Linked DNA regions of Granulimonas faecalis. The protein of the gene in region 1 binds, or shares a complex with, the protein of each later gene. Links are inferred from orthologs where the notes say so. Each region holds a gene or a part of one and is shown in the gene's direction. Other genes may lie near its edges.

Region 1 (4,908 bases):
CCGGGTGTCGAGGAGCCCGTCGGCGGCCCCCTTCACGGCGTCGTTGACCCCCTGGGCGCCGGAGTCGGCCGCCGACGTGGCGTTCTTCACGGCGTCAGAGAGCTTCGAGAGCCGGTCCAGGGCCTCCTGCTGGGCGTCGAGCTGGGCCTGGATGCGGCCGGACTGCTCCTGGAGGCGCTGCTTGAGCTCGGCGACGCGGTCGCCGAGGGGGCCGTCCACGGGCAGGTCGGCCACGGCCTGGTCGAGGCGCTGCTTCGCCTGGGAGAGGCTGTCCTGGGCCGACTGCAGCTGGGCCGCGGCCGAGTCAACCGTGGCCTGGGCGCCGCCGATGTCGCCCGCGAGGGCGCCGATGTCGTGGGAGGCCGTCGACGAGATGCCGGCCATGGTGGTGGCGCCGCCCACGAGGGCGTCGTCCAGGCGGGAGGAGAGGGTGCGGGCCTGGTCCCTGGCCTCGCCGAGCTGCGAGAGGGCGGAGCCGAGGGTGTCGGAGGAGCCCGCCACGGTGGAGGAGAGCCTGTCCAGGACCCCCTGGGCGTCGGTGGCCGCGGCCTGCGCCGACGTGCAGGTGGTGCGGGTCTTGTCCACGAGGCCGCCGATGGCCTCCAGGTCGCCCCTGGCCTCACGGATCCTCGCCGACGCGCTGTCGGCCGCCCCCTGGGTGCCCTGGGTGACGTCCCCGGCCAGGGCCTTGGCCTTCTCGGTGACCACGTCGGTCACGGTGGAGACGAACTGCTCGTTGACGGTGCTCTCCACCGTGGAGGCCCCCGAGTCGGTGACCTTGGGGGCCACCGCGTTGAGCTTCTCGTTGACGTAGTACTCCAGCCTGGGGCGGTCGAGCCTGCCGGTGACCACCGAGGCCAGGTCTGCCGAGAAGTCCTCGGGAATCACGATGGCGGCGTAGAAGCGGCCAGAGTCCACGCCGGAGAGGGCGTCGTCGCGGTCCACGAAGGTCCACCCGAGCTTGTGGTTGTCCTTGAGGGCGTCCACCACGGCCTGGCCCACGTCCACGTGGCCCTGGCCCTCCACGTCGGCGCCGGCGTCCTCGTTGGCCACGGCCACGGCGATCGTGCCGGTGTTCTCGTAGGGGTCCCAGTTGGCCAGGATGTTGAACCACGCGTAGAGGGCCGGAATCACCGCCACCCCCAGGGTGACCACGAGGGCCACCGGGTTCTTGAGGATGCGGACGAGGTCCCGCTTGAATATCAGAAGTATGTTGTGCACGCGTCTCCCCATGGAAGGTCGAGGGTCTGCAGGGCCGTCCCGAAAATCCCCAGTATGGCCCGTCCCGTCCCGGAGGCGGGGGAGGGGTCCGCTTGTATGCCAGCTGCCGCGGCCCTTTGCCCCGGATTCCCGGTGGCGCTACGCTCTTTTGGCCTTGGGGGCCCGCGGGGGACCATCGAGGCGATTTTTCCGGATTGTTCCACTCCCCCCGGGGTAATAACGTGGGGACTGTTTTCGCCGCACAACGCGGCATGGCGCCGCAAAGGAGACTCTATGGCCACTGAGACCCATTACTTCACCTCCGAGAGCGTTACCGAGGGGCACCCCGACAAGATCTGCGACCAGGTCTCCGACGCCATCCTCGACGCCATTCTCGCCAAGGAGGCCGACCTCGAGGCCAAGGGCTACGTCTCCCCGTCGGGGCGCCACGCGAACGTGGACGCCGTCCGCTGCGCCTGCGAGACCTTCGTCACCACCGGCACCGTGCTCGTGGCCGGCGAGATCCGCACCCAGGCCTACGTGGACGTGCAGCACATCGCCCGCGACGTCATCCGCGAGATCGGCTACGACGACCCCGCCTACGGCTTCGATGCCGACACCTGCGGCGTCATCAACATGATTCACGAGCAGTCCCCCGACATCGCCATGGGCGTGGACGAGTCCTACGGCGCCCAGCGCGGCGAGGCCGCCGAGCTCGAGGACCGCATCGGCGCCGGCGACCAGGGCATGATGTTCGGCTACGCCACCGACGAGACCGAGACCCTCATGCCCATGCCGGTCCACCTGGCCCAGCGCCTCTCCGAGCGCCTGGCCAAGGTGCGCAAGGACGGCACCGTGTCCTACCTGCGCCCCGACGGCAAGACCCAGGTCACCGTGCGCTACGAGGACGACGAGCCCAAGGCCGTGACCGCCGTGGTCCTCTCCACCCAGCACGACCCCTTGGTGGAGTCCATGGACGTCATCAAGCACGACATGATCGAGCACGTCATCGCCCCGGTGCTCGACGGCGAGGGCATCGACTGGTCCGATGCCGAGATCTACGTCAACCCCACCGGCCGCTTCGTGGTGGGCGGCCCCATGGGCGACACCGGCCTCACCGGCCGCAAGATCATCGTCGACACCTACGGCGGCATGGGCCGCCACGGCGGCGGCGCGTTCTCGGGCAAGGACGCCACCAAGGTGGACCGCTCCGCCGCCTACGCCGCCCGCTGGGTGGCCAAGAACGTGGTGGCCGCCGGCCTCGCCAAGCGCTGCGAGGTGGAGCTCGCCTACGCCATCGGCGTGGCCTACCCCATTTCCGTTCTGGTGGACACCCATGACACCGGCGTGGTGCCCGACGCCGTGATCGAGCAGGCCGTCAAGGAGGTCTTCGACCTGCGCCCCGGCGCCATCATCCGCGACCTCAAGCTGCGCCGCCCGATCTTTCGCAAGACCGCTGCCTACGGCCACTTCGGCCGCGAGGACGCCGACTTCACCTGGGAGGCCACCGACAAGGCCGACGAGCTCAAGGCCGCCGTGGCCGCCCTCACCGAGTAGCCCCACGGCGATCCGGCGACCGGACGCCGGTCGCTCTACAACGGGCCGCGGCCGCCCCGACGATGGTTCGGGGAGGTTGCGGCCTTTTCCGTGGGGGGGGCATCGCGGGCGGCCGGGGGGTCTGAAACCGCGGCTTCCGACGGGGACCGTCGCCACCGGGCGGCCTGAAATCGCGGTCGCGGACGGGGCTGTCGCCATCGGACGGCCCGGAACGGCCTGAAATCGCGGTTTCAAGCCGCCTTGAGCCGGGGCGCCCGGGCCGCGGCGGTCCGAAACCGCGATTTCCGATAGGTGCGCCGGTCGACAGGGGCGTCGACACAGGCGCCGACAGGCGTGTCGCCAAGGGTGCCCGCCGACAGGTGCGCCGCCTTCGTGGCGCTTCCTGCCAAACGGCTCGGTGGGGCTACACTGGATGGTCCTGCCAGCCCCGGCCCCAGGGAGAGCCCGTGCCCTTCGCCTCCGTCGTCCTCGACATCCCCACCCGCGCCCTCACGGAGCCCTACGACTACCGGGTGCCCGACCGCCTCGCCGGGCAGGTGGACGTGGGTGCCACGGTGCTCGTCACCTTCTCGGGCCGCTCCGCCGTGGGCTACGTGGTGGCCATGGACGAGGAGCCCCCGGCCGGTGTCGACCCCGCCAAGGTGCGCGACGTCGAGGAGGTGCTCGCCGCCCCGGCCTTCGACGGGGTGGCGGCACGGCTCGCCCTCTGGATGGCCCACGAGTACGCCGCACCCCCGGCCTCCTGCCTGAGGCTCCTCCTGCCGCCGGGCCAGACGGTCAAGGTGGTGCGCGACGACGGCTCGGGGCCCTGGCGCCTCGTCAACGAGCAGGTCAAGGCCGCCGACGACCGCTGGGTGCGCCTGGGCGAGGGGGCGGACGGGTACGAGCCGCGCAGGAACGCCGTGCGCCAGCGCGAGCTCCTCGCCGCCCTCGCCGAGGGGCCGCAGCGCCTCGCCGAGCTCAAGGCCGTGGTGCCGGGAGCCCAGGGGGCCGTGACGGCGCTGGCCAAGAAGGGCGTCGTGGTGGTGGAGGGCCGCCGCACCCAGGGACCGGCCACCACGCTCTCCAGCGCCCGGGCCGCCCATCCGGAGCGCCTGTCGGACGGCCAGGTGCAGGCCCTCGACGCCGTGGACGCCGCCGTGGCCGACGGCTCCGGCGGCGTGGTGCTCGTGGACGGCGTCACGGGGTCGGGCAAGACGGAGGTCTACCTCTCGGCCATCGAGCGGGTGCTCGGGCAGGGGAGGGGCGCCGTGGTGCTCGTGCCCGAGATCTCGCTCACGGCCCAGACCGTGGGCCGGTTCCGCAGCCGCTTCGGTGACACGGTGTCCATCCTGCACTCGAGGCTCTCCACCGGCGAGCGCCGCGAGCAGTGGGAGCGCATCCGCTCCGGCGAGGCCCGCGTCGTGGTGGGCGCTCGCTCGGCGCTGTTCGCGCCCATGGCCGACCTCGGCCTCGTGGTGGTGGACGAGGAGCACGAGCACTCCTACAAGCAGGACCAGGCGCCCCGCTACCACGCCCGCGACGTCGCCGCAGAGCTCGCGCGCCTGCGCGGGGGCGCCCTCGTGCTGGGGAGCGCCACGCCGTCCATGGAGGCGGTGTCCCGCTGCGCCCGCGGGTCGTGGCGCGGCGCGGCGTGGACGTCGGTGACCATGGAGGAGCGCCCCGGCGGGGCGACGCTGCCCGCGGTGCAGGTCGTGGACATGCGCAGCCAGTTTGCCGCCAACAACAACTCGCCGTTCTCGGCACCGCTCCGCAAGGCCCTGGTCGAGAACTTCGAGGCGGGGCACAAGTCTGTGCTGCTGCTCAACCGCCGCGGGTTCGCCACGTTCCTCATGTGCCGCGACTGCGGGTGCGTGCCCACGTGCCCGCACTGCTCCACGGCGCTCACCTACCACGAGCGCACCCATGAGCTCGCCTGCCACTCCTGCGGGCGCACCTGGCCCCAGGCGGCGTTTCCCAACCCGTCCACGCACTGCCCGGCGTGCGGCAGCCGCTACCTCGCCGCCTACGGCGTGGGCACCCAGCGCGTGGAGGACGAGCTGCGGATGATGCTGCCCGACGCCCCCGTCGTGCGCATGGACGCCGACACCACCCGGGGCAAGGGGGCCCACCAGGCGCTGCTCGAGGAGTTCGACGCGGCGGACGGCGCGG
Region 2 (4,927 bases), 600 kb from region 1 along the record:
CGCATCTCCACCTGGACGTCCGCCCCGTCGCCCGCGGCAGCCGGCTACCGGGAGGTGCGCCTGCCCGACGCCTTCGCCGGGGCCGTGGCCGCCCCGGCGCCCGTGACCCGCCACGTGGACCCGCACCCCTTCGTGCCCGACGACCCCGCGACCCGTTCGGGGCGCTGCGAGGACATCCTCGACATCCAGGCCCACGGCCTCGCTCAGCGTATGGCCCACACCCGCTCCGCCACGGCGGTGGTGGGCGTCTCCGGCGGCCTGGACTCCACGCTCGCCCTGCTCGTGTGCGCCCGGGCCTTCGACCTCGTGGGGCTCGACCGCGCCGGCATCGTGGCCGTCACCATGCCGGGCTTCGGCACCACCGACCGCACCCACGGCAACGCCCGCGCCATGGCCGACGCCCTGGGCTGCACCCTGCTCGAGGTGCCCATCGCCAGCGCGGTGCGGCAGCATTTCTCCGACATCGGCCACGACGAGGCCGTCCGCGACGTCACCTACGAGAACTCCCAGGCCCGAGAGCGCACCCAGATCCTCATGGACCTCGCCAACCAGCGCGGCGGCCTGGTGATCGGCACCGGCGACCTCTCGGAGCTCGCCCTCGGCTGGGCCACCTACAACGGCGACCACATGTCCATGTACGGCGTGAACGCCGGCGTGCCCAAGACGCTCGTGCGCCACCTCGTGGCCCACGTGGCCCGCACCTGCGGGGACGCGGTCCTCTCCGCCGTGCTCGACGATGTGCTCGACACCCCGGTCTCCCCGGAGCTCCTGCCTGCCGGGGAGGACGGCACCATCGCTCAGCGCACCGAGGACCTCGTGGGCCCCTGCGAGCTCCACGACTTCTTTCTCTACGCGGTGCTCCGCCAGGCCTTCCCGCCGGCCAAGGTGTTCGCCCTGGCCTGCCGGGCGTTCGTGGACCAGGAGCTCGAGGCCGGCCGCGAGCCCGCCTTCGACCGCGCCACGGTCCTCCGCTGGCTGCAGACGTTCTACCACCGCTTCTTCTCCCAGCAGTTCAAGCGCAGCTGCCTGCCGGACGGCCCCAAGGTGGGCACCGTGGCCGTGTCGCCCCGCGGCGACCTCCGCATGCCCAGCGACGCCTCGGCGGCTCTGTGGGTGACCCAGGCCGAGGCCCTCGAGGCCTGAGGCCGCGACTCTTCCGTGCACGATCGGTGACGGCCCCCATGGCCGCGCCGCCGCAGGTTAACGGACACCACGCACCGGGTACAGCGACCTAGAGCCTGACCCGGCGCCGCCTTACGTGATGGCTGCGTTGGTGGATAATCTAAGTCTGCGTGATGAAGATTTCCTCATGGACCTTGCCCTAGGTCCATGGGCTGGCTAGGATACTTCGTGTCAGAACACACCCCGCACTCAGGCGGGGGCGCCGAGAAGGCGCATGCAGAAGGAGGAACCGCTATGAATCTCAAGCCGCTGGGTGACCGCGTCCTCGTGAAGCCCGCCCCCAAGGAGGAGAAGACCTCCACCGGTCTCTACATCTCCTCGGGCGCCCAGGAGAAGCCCCAGAAGGGCGAGGTCGTCGCCGTGGGCGAGGGCCGTCGCGACGATTCCGGCAACCGCATCCCGGTCGACGTCAAGGTGGGCGACCAGGTCTTCTACGGCAAGTTCGGTGGCAACGAGATCAAGGTCGACGGCGAGGAGTACCTGCTCCTCCGCGGAGACGACATCTACGCCATCATCGAGGGCTAACCCCTCCCATCACGCACCATCTGCACCCAAACCCTCACAGGAGGTACGCATACCATGGCTAAGAACATCAAGTTCGGCACCGACGCCCGCGCCAAGCTCGCCGCCGGCGTGAACACCCTGGCCGACGCCGTGACCACCACCATGGGCCCCAAGGGCCGCTACGTGGCCCTTCAGCGCCCCTACGGCGCCCCCACCATCACCAACGACGGCGTCTCCGTTGCCAAGGAGATCGAGCTCAAGGACCCCGTGGAGAACATGGGCGCCCAGCTGGTGAAGGAGGTCGCCACCAAGACCAACGATACCGTGGGTGACGGCACCACCACCGCCACGCTGCTGGCCCAGGTCATCGTCAACGAGGGCCTCCGCAACGTCGCCGCCGGCGCCAACCCCCTGGCCATCCGCCGCGGCATCGACCACGCCGTGGACGCCGTCGTGGACGAGATGAAGAAGGCCGCCACGCCCGTCTCCACCAAGGCGCAGATCGCCTCCGTGGGCACCATCTCCGCCGCCGACCCCCAGATCGGCGAGAAGATCGCCGACGCCATGGAGGTCGTGGGCAAGGACGGCGTCATCACCGTCGAGGAGTCCCAGACCTTCGGCATCGAGATCGAGACCGTGGAGGGCATGCAGTTCGACAAGGGCTACATCTCCCCGTACTTCGCCACGGACAACGAGACCATGGTCTGCGAGATGAAGAACCCCTACATCCTCATGACCGACCAGAAGGTCTCCAACATCCAGGACATCCTGCCGGTGCTCGAGGCCGTGCAGAAGAGTGGCTCCGCCCTGCTCATCGTCGCCGAGGACGTCGACGGCGAGGCCCTGGCCACCCTCATCCTCAACAAGCTCCGCGGCACCCTCAACGTCTGCGCCGTCAAGGCCCCGGGCTACGGCGACCGTCGCAAGCGCATGCTCGAGGACATCGCCGTCGTGACCGGCGGTCAGGTGGCCATGGAGGAGCTCGGCATCAAGCTCGCCGACACCACCGCCGAGATGCTCGGCCGCGCCAAGAGCGTCAAGGTCACCAAGGACAACACCACCATCGTGGGCGGCGAGGGCGACAAGGGCGCCATCGACGACCGCATCGCCCAGATCAAGGGCGAGATCGAGCACACCGACTCCGACTTCGACGTCGAGAAGCTCAAGGAGCGCCTGGCCAAGCTCGCCGGCGGCGTGGCCGTCCTGAAGGTGGGCGCCGCCACCGAGGTGGAGCTCAAGGAGATCAAGCACCGTATCGAGGACGCCCTCCAGGCCACCCGTGCGGCCGTGGAGGAGGGCATCGTCGCTGGCGGCGGCGTGGCGTTCCTCGACGCCTCCGAGTCGCTCGCCAACGTCGAGACCTCCGACATGGACGAGAAGATCGGCGTGGACATCGTCGCCAAGGCCCTGGCCGCTCCCGTGAAGACCATCGCCGACAACGCCGGCTTCGAGGGTGCCGTCGTGGTGGAGAAGGTCCGCGGCATGGAGAAGGGCCACGGCCTCGACTCCGCCAGCGGCGAGTACGGCGACATGATCGAGATGGGCGTGCTCGACCCCGTCAAGGTTGCCCGCGTGACCCTGCAGAACGCCGCTTCCGTGGCCGGCCTGTTCCTTATCACCGAGGCCACCGTCACCGATGAGCCCAAGGACACCACCATCGAGGAGGCCATCTCCGCGGCCGCTGCCCAGGGCGGCCAGGGCGGCATGTACTAAGCCGTACGGCTCTCCGAAAAAGCGCCTGACAGGAGGGCGGCTCGTCTCAGCGGCGGGCCGCCCTTCTCTGTGGGGGCCGGTGTGCGGAGGAGGTCCGGCCGCGCTATGCTCTGACGTAGGCCCGCACCGTCACCGGAGGTCCCATGGCACCCACGCCCCGCATCCGCCTCGCCACGCCGCAAGACGCCGTGAGGGCCCTCTGCGTCTACGCCCCCTACGTGCGGAGGACCGCTGTCTCCTTCGAGTACGACGTGCCTACCGTAGCGGAGTTTTCCGAGCGTATCCGGGCCATCCTCGAGCGGGGGTACCCTTTTGTGGTGGCCGAGGAGGGCTCCGCCGTGGTGGGCTACGCCTCGCTCCGCCCGTTCGTGGGCCGCGAGGCCTACCGTCATAACGCCGAGACCACCATCTACCTCCACATGGGTGCCCGCGGGCGGGGAGTGGGCCGCGCGCTCTACCGTGCCTTGGAGGGCGAGGCCCGGGCCCGCGACATCCTCGCCCTCGAGGCCTGCATCGGGGTGCCGCGGGAGCCCGACGACCCCTATCTCACCGACGCCTCGGTGCGGTTCCACAGGGCCATGGGCTATCGCGAGGTGGGCCGTTTCGAGGCCTGCGGCCGCAAGTTCGACCGCTGGTACGACATGGTGTGGATGGAGAAGCGCCTGGCCGAGCCGTTCTAGGAGGGGGTCGGGGCCGACCCGCACCACCGTGGCGCCCTTCTCGGCCCAAAACGGCAAAACGTCGCACCACGGTGGCGCGTTACGCCGGGGCGCCGGGGCCTGCGGCCGGAATCGCCTCAGAGAAAGAGCAGGTCGAAGTCTCCTACAGGAGAAGCAAGTAGAGTAGAGCGAATAGGACACTGATCACCGAGTCAAACGCCCGTCCTTGTTTTTTATAAATAAGTGAGCTTCCTAAATGGACGGCCACGACATTGAGGCCGCTCAAGAGAACTAAGGTGGTATGGTCAATGATGTGGAAGCAGTAGTACAGGATGCCGATCAGTACGCACACTGCTGCAATAGCAATGCCGCCCCACGATAGATGACCGTTGCTCCACCCGATTTCAAGTTTATTTGCAATGCCGTTCCACGTCATAAGCCCCTCCTGGAAAAGGGCGGGTTGAAACGCTGTCGCCAAGCCGTTACAACCCGCCCATATGAAGGCGTTTTACTTCAAGCAGGTATAAAGGGTGTAGGAAGTTGCCGCAAGTGCGTCCCAGCTGTTGCCTGTATACCAAGCGCGTCCCGCCTCGATCATCCAAGTATATGCACTGAACAGGCAGTCCTTTTCCTTTTGGGTCAGATTGACCGCCATGCTGGCGCCGACAGGACGATTATTTCCGTATCCATGGGAGACGCACCAGCCCTTCCCATAAACAGAGAAGCAGTTCCCACGTTCGCGCTGAGGGCTGGCTTCGCTAGAGATCGAGTCCATATGGTAGGTACGATAATTTGAGGTCTCGCTGGCGTATGCTGCGACGGGGGCAGTGGAGAGGGCGCATGCGACTGCGAGAAGGGCTAAGCTCTCC

The links. The genes of interacting proteins can lie anywhere in the genome.
Region 2: the proteins of metK (region 1) and groL are in contact, whole or in part, in a cryo-EM structure (PDB 8P4O), measured with the Escherichia coli proteins. The link is inferred for Granulimonas faecalis from one-to-one orthologs.

Annotation. Positions count from the first base shown.
Region 1 is NZ_BQKC01000001.1:950,123-955,030, forward strand. The notes cover bases 649-3,625. They hold metK (methionine adenosyltransferase), read left to right. Parts: upstream 649-1,494; coding sequence 1,495-2,757; downstream 2,758-3,625. Other genes in these bases: OR600_RS04310 (YhgE/Pip domain-containing protein), read right to left, coding at 649-1,221; priA (replication restart helicase PriA), read left to right, coding at 3,204-3,625. Also shown: more of OR600_RS04310, read right to left, coding at 1-648; more of priA, read left to right, coding at 3,626-4,908. UniProt on the Escherichia coli protein: Catalyzes the formation of S-adenosylmethionine (AdoMet) from methionine and ATP.
Region 2 is NZ_BQKC01000001.1:354,264-359,190, forward strand. What follows is about bases 1,085-4,080. They hold groL (chaperonin GroEL), read left to right. Parts: upstream 1,085-1,761; coding sequence 1,762-3,399; downstream 3,400-4,080. Other genes in these bases: OR600_RS01615 (NAD(+) synthase), read left to right, coding at 1,085-1,143; OR600_RS01620 (co-chaperone GroES), read left to right, coding at 1,417-1,707; OR600_RS01630 (GNAT family N-acetyltransferase), read left to right, coding at 3,543-4,079. In the rest of the region: more of OR600_RS01615, read left to right, coding at 1-1,084; OR600_RS01635 (hypothetical protein), read right to left, coding at 4,222-4,494; OR600_RS01640 (hypothetical protein), read right to left, coding at 4,567-4,927.